2 regions of the Bradyrhizobium sp. CCGB20 genome follow, and region 2 is predicted to be linked to the other one. Evidence: predicted binding sites of a transcription regulator. Region 2 holds the regulator's gene; the other holds the start of a gene.
The links. Region 2 encodes LexA, which represses DNA repair genes until DNA is damaged. Its sites were predicted from a motif close to TGTTCNNNNTGTGTTCNG; they were not measured.
Positions count from the first base shown of each region.

Region 1: the regulator LexA is predicted to act here: its motif matches at 2,525-2,542, upstream of NLM15_RS11030 (DUF3072 domain-containing protein).

Region 1 covers NZ_JANADN010000001.1:2,415,085-2,421,306, reverse strand. The annotation lists gene NLM15_RS11060 (HWE histidine kinase domain-containing protein) at 1-895, shown strand, start outside; gene NLM15_RS11055 (hypothetical protein) at 949-1,167, opposite strand; gene NLM15_RS11050 (hypothetical protein) at 1,308-1,565, shown strand; gene NLM15_RS11045 (hypothetical protein) at 1,661-1,906, shown strand; gene NLM15_RS11040 (hypothetical protein) at 2,038-2,223, opposite strand; gene NLM15_RS11035 (hypothetical protein) at 2,242-2,463, opposite strand; gene NLM15_RS11030 (DUF3072 domain-containing protein) at 2,579-2,773, shown strand; gene NLM15_RS11025 (DUF6496 domain-containing protein) at 2,846-3,145, shown strand; gene NLM15_RS11020 (hypothetical protein) at 3,153-3,518, opposite strand; gene NLM15_RS11015 (Do family serine endopeptidase) at 3,793-5,328, opposite strand; gene NLM15_RS11010 (universal stress protein) at 5,536-6,222, shown strand, end outside.
Region 2 covers NZ_JANADN010000001.1:5,153,089-5,159,310, reverse strand. The annotation lists gene NLM15_RS23845 (GAF domain-containing protein) at 1-623, opposite strand, end outside; gene NLM15_RS23840 (hypothetical protein) at 847-1,281, opposite strand; gene NLM15_RS23835 (hypothetical protein) at 1,473-1,673, opposite strand; gene lexA (transcriptional repressor LexA) at 1,884-2,585, opposite strand; gene glp (gephyrin-like molybdotransferase Glp) at 2,762-3,973, opposite strand; gene NLM15_RS23820 (hypothetical protein) at 4,205-4,399, opposite strand; gene NLM15_RS23815 (HAD family phosphatase) at 4,564-5,190, opposite strand; gene NLM15_RS23810 (alpha-hydroxy acid oxidase) at 5,204-6,222, opposite strand, start outside.

The DNA of each region.
Region 1 (6,222 bases), 2.7 Mb from region 2:
CGTGACGCCGGAGACCTTCAACGTCACCTCAGCCAACATCCAGGCGCTGCTGCATCCCGACGACGTCGACCAGTTCGGCCAGGCGATTGCCGCGTTCAATACCGGCGCGCACGCCTATGAAGGCGAGTTTCGCGTCAACCGGCCCGATGGCGAGGTGCGCTGGTGCGTCGGCACGGCAGCCGCGACGGTCGACCAGGGCGGCCGCGTGGTGCGCGTGAGCGGCGTCACCGTCGACATCACCGAACGCAAGCGCGCGGAAGAGCGGCAAAATCTGCTGGCGCGCGAGGTCGATCATCGCGCCAAGAACGCGCTGGCGCTGGCGCAGTCGATCGTGCGGCTCACCCGTGCCGATGAAGTCAAGGACTACGTCAATGCGGTGGAAGGGCGCATCAATGCGCTGGCGCGCGTGCACACGATCCTGTCGCTGTCGAGCTGGCAGGGCGCCGAATTGTCCAAGCTGATCGACGAGGAGCTCGCACCCTATTCGCTCGGCGGCCAGATCAAGTTGGCGGGTCCGGAGGTTCAGCTGATGCCCGCGACGGCGCAAACACTGGCGCTGGCGCTGCATGAGCTTTTCACGAACTCGGCGAAGTATGGCGCGCTGTCGGCGCGGTCAGGACGGCTGGCGATCGGCTGGCAAGTCGAGGACGACCACCTCACACTGACCTGGGATGAAACGGGTGGTCCGCTGGTCAGGACACCGAAATCCCGCGGCTTTGGCACGCGAAGTCTGCTTGCCAGTGTCGAATCGCAACTCGGCGGACAGGCGGAATTTGACTGGCGTGCCGAAGGCCTGTTGTGCCGCCTTGAGGTGCCGCTGACGCGGAAGGCGGCAGCGCCCGCGAGCAAGTTCGAGGCGGCTCCCTCCGAAGCCCTTCAGCGGGCTTCAGGCTAGCGCGTTTCCGAGCGAAGTAGACTCCGGTTCGCGTGAAGAAAACGCGTCAAGCTCTAGCGCGCCGCGACCCTCATACGCTGCATCGGCTGAGGCTCGTCAGCGACACGTCCTTCGAGCCAGGCTTCGGTTTGCGAGAGGTCGCGCAGTGCCCGCGCGTATCGGCGGGCTGCGCTCCGCTCGACACCGCGCGGCAGCTTGCGCGCCTTCCGCAGCATGTCCGCGGCGGCGTTGCGATAGGCCAAGGAGCGATAGAGAAAGACGACCTTACCCATATCGGATGTTCCCGTGTTGTTGGCTTTCATCTTCGCAAGACCGGCATGAACGTCGGATGAAGCGGGGAATGACAATATCTTCATGAGAATGGAACCCGCAATCGGCGCGCGCGTTCTATGCCACACCGTGAGGCTGTTCCATGCCCGCGAAAAAGTCGCCGAGCCTCATCTCTCCGACCGGCGTCATCAAGCTGATGACGCATGCGATGATGGGCGCAGCCCTCGGCCTTGTCTTCGGTCTCGCCCTCGTCCTGTTCAATCCGGCGGTTGCGAATTTGCTGAACCACGGCGGCTATTCGGCCGCTGTCGTCTTCGTCACCACACTGGTCACGACATTCGCGATCGGCGCGACGCTCACGGGCCTCGTGTTCATCCTTGCCGAGGACAAGGAATTTTGAAGCCTGCGTGAAGCGCCCCGGGCGCTTTCGTCGGAACTCCTGCGGCAAACGGCGGTTGGCTGCCTGCGTCAATTTAACTCAGGGAGTTCCCGCGCATGAAAACCACCAAGCTCGCTCTCACCGTAATGCTGGCAACCGGCCTCGCCGCCGCCCCGTTCGCCGCGCAGGCCAAGTCGCACAAGGCCAAGCAGGGATCGTCGATGTCGTCGTCGCAGACCACAGGCGCCAACACCAAATCCTCCAAGGGCGCTGATCCCTCCGGTCAAGGTGGTTCTGGCCCCGGCTCCGACCAGGGCGGCACCATGACGAACAACAAGGGCGGCATGACCAACACCAAGTGAGCTCTGGCCGCCAAACAAAAGGCCTCGCGGCAACGCGGGGCCTTCGCTTTGGAGCTCATTGGAAATCCTTCTGGCCGCCACATCGTCGGCGTGCGCGTCAGCTCACCGCGGCCGGTCGGATGTAGGGGATGCTAAAGCGGCCGTCCCGTGGCATTCGCCTTCACGAGATGCTCGAGCTGCGCACGCTTGCGTGCGATCAGGAGCTGGGCTGCGGCATCGTCGAGACCCTCGCGCTGCAATTGCCGGATGGCGGAGCCGAGTTCGAGAATTTCGGCGCGCAGCTTTAGAATCCGGTACGTGTCCGGGTCTTCTTCCACCGCACGCTCCCAAAATTTTCAGCGCCGCGCGACCACGCGCAGGGGACTGCCGGATGTCGTCGCGGGACGTAGGCGTACCCGGTCGCGGACGTCGGGCAGAACATCGCCGCCACCGGCAGCCTTCCATTCGCCGATCAGCAGGTTGATTTTCCGGCGCAGATCCATCTGCGCCAGGGCCTTTTCTGTGCAGTCACGATCGCGATTGACGAGGTCGCGCACGGACACCTCGATGTTGGCCATTTCGAGCCTCAAGGCGCTGATTTTGCGTCGAATTTCATTAATTCTGTTGTCCATGGCTTGTTAGAACAAAATAAGAACATATAGTCAAGTCACGATTTCGGAACGGAGAGGCCAGATGCAGGTTCAGGGTAAATATGACGCCAGGGTTTTCCTCGCGGAGCAGATGACGAGAGCGCAGGGGCTGAAGCTGAAGCGTCTGAGCGAGGAAGCCTATCAGCCCACTCAATACGATCGGGCTCTGTCCTTCACCGAGGCTGCGCGCCGCATCCGAGCGCTGGAAGACGAGATCGAGCTGGCGAACTCCTTCTGAGGAGCGCCGCCGGCGCATTTGGAACGTTGGGTCAGTGATGCGGTTCTTTCCCCGGGCCAAGGGAGAGAGTTGATGGCACGCAAGGCAAAGAAGCGCCGCTACTCACGCAGCGCCGGCAGCGATGTCGAAAGCGAAATGCGGCGCTACAAGAAGGGCACCGCGAAGAGCGGCCGCGGTGGTCGCGGCGGACGCGTGAAGAACCGCAAGCAGGCCATCGCGATCGGACTGTCGAAGGCGCGCAAGAAGGGCAAGAAGGTCCCGAAGAAGGCGTCGAAGCGGACAACGACCAAGAAGACCTCCACGAAGACCTCCAAGAAGACGTCCCGAAAAGCTCCGAAGAAGGCTTCGAAGCGCAAATCCAGCAAGCGGTGACACCGCGTCAGATCATGCTGCCCGGCATGAAGCAGCGGATCGAAATCCCGAACGCGGTCTTCACGGGCCACACCATGGTGTGGCCAGCCCGGTTTGGCTCGGTGATGACGGCCTCATCGGGCACGTCCACCCACTGCCCGTCGAGCCGCACGCGATAGTGCCCGTCGTGCGATTCCCAATCGGGATCCGACACAGCAAAGCCATCCGCATCCGAGCAGCACGGCCCGAGATGGCTGCGCAAACTGTCGAACCAGGGTTTTAGGGGTGAATTGGCGTAGCGGCCGTCGTCGCGCCCCAAGGCGCTTCCAGTCGTCAGCAGCACAATTGGCGCCACGAGCAACGCACGCCTCAGCGAGAGCTTCAATCGATCCATGTCGGCACCGATCAAATGCGAACCACCGGTTCCACAAGAAGGCCGGGCGTTCGAAGTTCCACTCTAGCAAATTTCGCCCCGGCGTCGTCATCGCCGCCAAGGCGCAACACGCGAGTCAGAACTGTGACGAGCGAACGCGGCTTTTTCGGACGAACCCGTCACCGTTGCTGCCGTTAACGAGAATGTTATCGGAAGCCTGTGGGTATCTCCAGCGCACGCACGAAAAAGGCGGCCCGGGGGGCCGCCTTTTGAGTTTGCCGCAGAAAGCGTGGGCTTATGCCAGCGGCACCGCGACGAACCGCGTCGCTTCCGCGCCCTTCACCTGCAACAGCACGCTGCTCTTGCCGGACGATTTGGCTTGCGCCAGCTCCGAGCGGACGTCGCCGACATTGGCGACGGCCTTGCCGCCGACATTGAGGATGACGTCGCCGGTCTGGATGCCGCGCTGCGCGGCGGGTCCCTGCGGATCGACCTCGGTGACGACGACGCCCTTCTGGCCCGCGCCCTGCACGTCACCGGCCGGCGCCAGGCTGAGACCGAGGCGCGGCGTGCCGGTGTTCGGCTGCGCCTTGCCGTCGCCGGCCTTGGCCTGCCGCTCGTTCGGCAACTCGCCAAGGGCGAGCGTCACCGTCTTGTTCGCGCCTTTGTGGAAGACGTCGAGCTTCACCGACGTGCCCGGCGCCAGGGTGGCGATGGTGCGGGCGAGATCGCGGGAGTCCTTGATCGCGGTGCCGTTGACGGCGGTGATGACGTCGCCCGCCTCGATGCCGGCCTTCGCCGCGGGGCTACCGTCCTGCGGATTGTCCACGATCGCGCCGCGTGCCTCCTTGAGGCCGAGACTGTCGGCGATCTCGGCGCTCACCGGCTGCACCTGCACGCCGAGCCAGCCGCGGGTGACCGAGCCCTTGTCCTTCAGCTGCGCGATGACGAGCTTCGCGGTCGACGCCGGAATGTCGAAGCCGATACCGACCGAACCGCCGGAGGGCGAGAAGATCGCGGTGTTCACGCCGATCACGTTGCCGTTCATGTCGAACGCCGGACCGCCGGAATTGCCCTTGTTGATCGGCGCATCGATCTGGATGAAGTCGTCATAGGGACCGTTGCCGATGTCGCGACCGTTGGCCGAGACGATGCCCGCGGTGACGGTGCCGCCGAGGCCGAAGGGATTGCCGACCGCGACCACCCAGTCGCCGATGCGCGGCTTCTGGTCGGAGAATTTGACGAACGGGAAGTCCTTCTTGCCATCGACCTTGATCAGCGCGAGATCGGTCTTCGGATCGGTGCCGACTACCTTCGCGGTGTAGACCGTGCCGTCATCCATCGTCACCTGCACCGATTCAGCGTGATCGACGACGTGGTTGTTGGTCACGGCATAGCCGTCGGCGGAGATGAAGAAGCCGGAGCCTTCGCCCGTGATCATCTGGTGGCGCTGGCGCGGCATGCCGTTCATACCACCCGGGCCACGGAAGCCGAACTGCCGCGAGAACTGGTCGAACGGCGAATCCTCGTCCGAATCCATCCGGTTCTGCTGCAGCATCGCGCTCTTGTCGTTGTCCTGGTCGATTTTGACCCGTACCGAGATGACGGCGGGTTTGACCTTGCTGACGAGATCGCCGAAGCCCGGCGGCGTTGCGGCGCTCTCGGCGGCCTGAGCCGGCGCGACGAAGGAGGCCATACCAAGCGGCGAAGAGCCGGGAGACGCAGCCAGCACGGCCACGCCAAGCGCGGCCACCGTGCCGAGCAGCGCAAGCCGGCGCGGCTTCAAGATCGTGCGGGACGTGGTGGTGTCGGAATTGACGCGATCGTTCATGTCGAAATGTCCATGTTGGGTAAGTCGCCTTGCACCCAACATGGACGTCGTCACCTTACGGCGTCCCGTCCGTCCGATTAAATCTTGGCAAAGGAGCTGGGGCCGGCAGCCCGCCCAAATCGCGGCTGGTTGTTTGATACAGCTCAACGCGGGTTCTCCGGCCGATGAAAAACTGAGCCACCGGATGATCCCCACAGGAGGCGCGCAATGTACAAAGACATTCTCGTCCACATCCCGACCGAGCGCCCGATGCGCGCCCTGATCGACGGGTCCATCTCGCTCGCGGCCAAGCTCAACGCCCACGTCGACGCGGTCGCCGCCGGCTATGTCGCGGGCAGCGCGGCTTACGTCTTGGAGGGTGGCGCCGCCGTAGCGGCCGTGTTCGAGCTGGAGCGCGAGCGTGCCCTGGAGCGGGCCGAGGCGGCGCTCGCGGTGTTCAGGAGCGAAGCGGCGAACGCCGGCATTTCCTGCACCTGCCACCCGCTCGGCGCGATCCCGGTGGACGCAGCCGTCGCACTTGGCGAGATGGCGCGGCTCCACGACCTCAGCATCGTGCTCCAGCCGGATCCGGCGCAAGGCTCGTTCGACAACGACGTGCCCGGCGAGATCCTGTTCCAGTCGGGCGGCCCGGTGCTGTTCCTGCCCTATACCTTCCGCGGGACCTTCAAGGCGAACCGGATCGGCATCTGCTGGGACGGCAGTCGCCTCGCCGCCCGGGCGATGCGCGACGCAGCTCCGTTCCTGGCCCGCGCCGAGGAGATCGTGATCATCACGATCAACGAAGCCGATGCCGTTCCCGACGAGGTCTCTGCAAGCCATCTGGCCCGCCATCTCGGCCTACGCGGGCTCTCGACCCGCACGGCCGGCCTGTCAGCCGCGCGCGCCGACATTCAA
Region 2 (6,222 bases):
AGAAACGCCAGAACCCACGTCTGGTCGGTGCCGGTCCGGTAAGGAATGCCGACGCCGAGATTGATCCCGACCTTGGCGGCGTCCTCCCAGCGCAGAAAACTCCTGGCGTCGTGCAGGTCCTTGATGATCAGCGGCAGGCCGGCCTTCCAGGTGCGGCCGGGCAGGCCGAAGCCACGCGGAAATCTGGTGTGGCGGGAGTTGAATTCGAACATGTCGGCGGTGCCGTAATAGCCGTCGACGAGTCCCATCTCGTGGGAGATTTCGGCATCGTTGTGCCAGAGCTCGATCGCGCCGACATGTACCTCGTCGTCGCCGCAGAACAGCACCATGACGGCTTGCAGGAATTCGCCGGAAAACACCGGGACCGCCACGCCACAGGTGAGCCCGGCCGCGATGGCCTGATCGGTCCTCTTGAAATAGGAGTTGGCGAATTTGGTGAGGATCACGGGGTGGCCGCTGGCCCAGGCCTTGCCCGGAAGCCCCTCATCATATCCGAAGTGCAGACCTTCGCTCACGGCCCTGAACGCGGACAGGCCTTCGCCGTAGAGGCCGCCGCCGAATTCCAGCCGCATGCGCGTGCGGTCGGGCACCCAGAGTTCAACGACGCGAATGAAGGTCTTCATCGAACGTGTCCGCCGTCTCAAGCCGCACCAAGCATCGGCCATTTGGCTGCGGAACGGACGTTCAAAATTCAGGCAGGACAGCGCAAACTTCGTGCGGTGGGGAGGCGGAGCGGCTTGGTCCGTCCAATGGAGCTTCGCGGAATGCAAGCGATACCATCTCGCCGGCCTCGGCCGGCGATGGCAATTTCAATCCTGGCCCGACCCGCCGGCCGGGATGGCTGTGTCAGCCGATCGGCAGGCGGGTGATGGTCGGCCGGCTTTCGGCGGTGATCTGCGGCTTGTGCTCACGCTCGCCGACCGGCTGGGTCACCGGCAGTTGCAGCACTGTCGCGCGCTGGCCTTCGACAAGCTGCGTCACCAACACGTATTTGCCGTCGGGGAATTCGATCGCATCATGATGGCGATCGGGAATGTGCGGATCGATCTTGCCGAACTTGCCGACGCGCGAGTTCACGGTCCGCGTCCAGATCCAGCGATTGTCGTAGCGGACGTTGTCGGCGAAGGCGAGCTCCGTTCCCGGCAGCAGGCAGACCGCGACGGTCGGATCGGCCGCGGAGGCAAAACCGCGCGTCGAGGTGCCGCGGAAGGTTGTCGTGACGACCGTCTCGCCGACTTCAGCAGGACGCGACGCGACGGCATGCAGGCTGTAGTCACACATCGGGTGCTCCTCTTGCAGGGATAGCGACCCGCGTCTCTTCTCGAGGCGCAGGCCTCTATCAGAGTGGAAGCATGTTAGCGTCTGCCCGCTTGTAGGCAAATCTGCGGCTCGCCGCCGCAGGCCGCGATCACATTATCTTTTCCGGCTCCATGAGGAACAAAGCCTGCTCCCGCGCATTCCGGACGTGTGTGTCAGCGCCCTGCCGGCGCCGACCAGCCGGAATACGGCCAGTCCGGCCGCGACGATTGCGCGACGGCGTTGGGGGCATTCCGGACTTGCTTACCCGCAGCGGCGTCCTTGCGGACATGGTGTTGCGATTGCGCGGCGAAGGCCTGCGACGCTGATGCTGCGATCAGCGCCGCGGCGACTGTGCCCAGAATGATCTTGCGCATGACTTCTCCTCGAACCCAGAGGGCGCGAAGCAATGCTGCTTCGTGCGACGTGCCGAGGATGTAGCGCCGGAGGAGGGGCCGGATAATCTGCGCGAAACCAGAAAGACTATCCAGCGGAAGCGGACAATCGTCCGCTCCAATGCCGGATCGGCGATGCCGATCGAAAAGTGCGCGAGAGGCGCCAAATCACCGATAGCAGGACGTCCGGTCTCAGTACTTCCGGTACAGCCCGATCAGCTTACCCTGGATCTTCACCCGGTTGGGCGGCAGGATGCGGACCTCATAGGCTGCATTGGCGGGCTCGAGCGCGATCGAGGCGCCGCGGCGGCGGAAGCGCTTCAGGGTTGCTTCCTCGTCGTCGATCAGCGCCACCACGATGTCGCCGGTATCGGCGCTCTCGTTGCGCTGGATCAGCGCCATGTCGCCGTCGAGAATGCCGGCCTCGACCATCGAATCGCCGCGCACTTCGAGCGCGTAATGCTCGCCCGAGCCGAGCATGTCGGGCGGTACGCTGATGGTGTGGCTGCGGGTCTGCAGGGCCTCGATCGGCGTGCCGGCCGCGATGCGGCCCATCACGGGCACCGCAACGGGGCGCTCGCCGTCGTCCGCCGGCGGGCTGGACGTCGTGCGCACCTTGCCCAGATTGCCTTCGATGACGCTCGGCGTGAAGCCGCGGCGGCTGCCGGCGGCGGCCTGAAGCTCGGGCAGCTTGATCACCTCGATGGCGCGGGCGCGGTTGGGCAGGCGCCGGATGAAGCCGCGCTCCTCGAGCGCGGTGATCAGGCGGTGGATACCCGACTTCGAGCGCAGGTCGAGCGCGTCCTTCATCTCGTCGAAGGAGGGCGGCACGCCGCTTTCCTTCAGTCGCTCGCTGATGAACCGCAGGAGCTCGTATTGTTTGCGCGTTAACATCTCGACCAAAATCCCCCGGTTGATGTCGTTCGATTCCGAGACGCTGAATTCAGCGATAAGTCGCTGCATGCTCGAAACAAATCATGAACGGACACTATATGTTCGATACATGTTCCGCAACTGCTTAATTTACCGTGAACGCCACAAACTTCGCGGAACGCACGCGAACGAAGCGCTCAGACGGGCAGCCGCAGCACCTCGCAAGGCGTGCCGGCTTCGGCCTTCGGCGCGAACGGCGGGCGCACGAGAAGTGCCTGTGCCGCAGCGAGATTCGCAAGCAGCGAGGAATCCTGATGGTTGACGGGAACGGCCGTGAGCGTGCCGTCGTCGCGCAGCTCCAGGCGCGCGCGCAGATAATCCTCGCGCTGGTCGTTGGCGCCGACGTCGCGGCCGAGCACCGCGCGTTCGCGGCGATGATGAATCGCCGAACGGCCCGCGAGCGCGCGAATCAGCGGCACCATGAACAGGAATCCGCAAACGTAGGATGACACGGGATTGCCGGGCAGGCCGATCACACGCATCGCGCCGAGCCGCCCGTTCATCATCGGTTTGCCCGGCCGCATCGCGATCTTCCAGAACGCCATCGAGATGCCTTCGTCCCGCAGCGCCTGCTGGACCAGATCGTGGTCGCCGACCGAGGCGCCGCCGGTCGTGATCAGGATGTCGGCGCCGCTCGCGCGCGCGCGGCGGATGCCGGCCGTGGTGGCCGCCAGCGTGTCGGCGGCGATACCGAGGTCGGTGGTGTCGGCGCCCTCGCTGCGGGCGAGCGCGTGCAGGGCATAGCCGTTGGAATAGACGATCTGGCCGTGGCCGGGCGTCGTGCCGGGCATCACCAGCTCGTCACCGGTGGCGAGGATCGCGACCTTCGGGCGGCGGCGGACGGGCAGTCGAGGGTGATTCATCCCGGCAGCGAGTGCCAGATCGCGCTCGGTCAGCCGGGTGCCCTCGCGCAGCAGCACGTCGCCCTCGCGAAAATCGACGCCAGCGGGGCGGATGTGCCGCCCGGTAACGGCCGCTTCCGTGATCGTGATGCGCTTGCCATCCGCAACCGTGTCCTCCTGAATCACGACCGCGTCCGCGCCATCGGGAACGACGCCGCCGGTGAAGATCCGCACCGCTTCGCCGGCGCCCACCGTTCCCGCAAACGGCCGGCCCGCCGCGACCTCGCCGATCACGGTGAGCGCGGCATCGATCTTCGCCGCATCGGCCGCCCGCACTGCATAGCCGTCCATTGCCGACATGGCCTGGGGTGGCTGCGTGCGCCGCGCCGCGACGTCGCGGGCGAGCACGCGGTGGAAGGCTGCGTCGAGCGCGATCATCTCTTCAGGCAGCGGCTCTGCACCCGCCAGCACCGCGGCAAGCGCGTCGGAAACCGGCATCAGGGCCACGGGTGAAAACTCCAGCTGTGCCCGTTCGGGCAAATCGGCGGCGAGAGTCTTAGCCGAGCGCGCGCGCGGAGGCAAAGCAGCGGCCGCACAGGATGATTTATCCTGCGTCATCCGCTCTGCAGCGATGGGCAGACGTCAAGTCCGCCGCGGCATGATCCGGAAGGCAAGACAGACCGGTATGAGGATGGCCATGGCGAGGACGAGAATGACGAGAGCCACGGCCAGCATCGGTCAGGTCCCCGGCTGCTTGTACGGACTGACATCCGGCGCCGCGGAGCCCTGATCCTTGTCAGGCAACGGGTCGGCCTGGGATTTCAGGTCGGCGGCCTTGCTGATCAGCTTGGCGGAAAGCTCAGAATCCGATGTGGTCCTGGCGAATTTCATCAGCAGAGAGGCCTGCTTGGTGAGGTAGGTTTTGCCCAACACGACGATAAGTCCGATGTAGAATTCCCAACGGAGTCATGAGTCCTGAGGCAGGCGTTCGTTCCGGGAACTCTGTATAAAAATATACAAAGGGCTTCGGTTCCTCTCCCCGGGCAAAATAGGCTCCGGATACGCCTGGTTCGCGGCGTGTAGCCGCCGGCCCGGGATCAAATTCCGAGCGCCTTGAGGGCGTTCCCGACGTCGCGGGGCGTGGTCACGTGCACCGTGGTCAGCCCGCTGGACCGCGCTCCCTCGATGTTCTCGGCAAGATCGTCGAAGAACACGATACGGTTCGCCGGCACGCCGATCGCGGCCACGACATGGTCGAAAGCCTCCACATCCGGTTTGCGCAGGCCGATGCTGGACGACAGGTACAGCTCGCGGAAATGTCCGAGCAGGCCGGCATATTCCTTCGAGAAATGGTCGACATGCGGCCGGTTGGTGTTGGAGAAGGCGTAGACCGGCATCTGCTTTGCCGCGCGCGGCAGCAACTCGGCGATGTCGGGCATCTCGCCGGCGAAGATCGCGTTCCACCCCTCCAGGAATTGTGCGTCCGAAATGCCGATCCCGAGCGAGACGCGCAGCGAGTCAAAATAGGCCTCGTCGCTGATCTTGCCGACCTCGTGCAGCCGGTAGGCTTCGCTGTCCCGCACATAGCGCGCGACGATGGCCTCGGGCTTGCAGCCGGCATGTCCCGCCCAGCAGGCGATCGCCTTGGAGAAATCGATGTCGAGCACCACGCGCCCGAGATCGAACAAGAGCGCATCCGCGCTGCCGGGGGAGAGCGAGCTCATTGCATCCTTTCGCTCAGTATCGATACGGGTCGTGGTCGAACAGCGGGAACGCGCTGAAGACGCTCGGCGCATTGGTCGCGGTCGCCTGATGCAGGCAGGACTTGTTGACCTCGGCGAAGGAGGTCGCGCCCAGAAGGCCGAGGCAGCGCAGCACCTCGTCCTCCAGGAGCTCCAGCATCCGCGTCACGCCGGCTTCGCCGGCCGCCGCCAGCGCCCAGCATTGCAGCCGGCCGATGCCGACCATGTCTGCGCCCGCCGCGATCGCCTTGACGATGTCGGTGCCGCGGCAGAAGCCGCCATCGACCATGATCTTGGCGCGGCCCTTCACGGCGTCGACGATCTCGGGCAGCACGTGCATGGCGCCGCGGCCGTGGTCGAGCTGGCGGCCGCCATGGTTGGAGACGTAGATCCACTCGACGCCGTGATCGACCGCGATCTGGGCGTCCTCGGCGGTGGCGATGCCCTTCAGGATGAGCGGGATCTTGAACTTGTCCTTGACCATCTTCACGGTCCGCCACTCCAGGCCCTTCTGGTAGTCGCCGCCGGTGGCGCGCAGGCGGCTCTCGCGAACATAGCGCTTGGCAATGTCACGTTCGCGACGGCTGTAATGGGCGGTGTCGACGGTCAGGCAGAAGGCGGCGTAGGCGTTCTTCTCGCTCCTCGCGACGACATCGGCGACGAAGTCGTCGTCACCGCGCACATAAAGTTGATAGAGCCGCAGCGCATCAGGGGCGGCCTTGGCGGTCTTCTCCAGGCCGGGCTCGGACACCGAGCTCAGCATGTGCGCCGCACCGAAAGTGCCGCACGCGCGCGCGACGCTCGCCGCACCATCCGGATCGAAGATCTCCAGTGCACCGACAGGGGCCAGCACCACCGGTAGCCGCATCCTGCGCCCGAACAGCTCGACCGAGCCGTCGACCTCGCGGACGTCGCGCAGCACGCGCGGCCGGAAGGCGATCTCGTCCAGCGCCATGCGGTTGCGGCGCATCGTGGTCTCGGTCTCGGCGGCGCCAACGATATAATCCCAGGCGT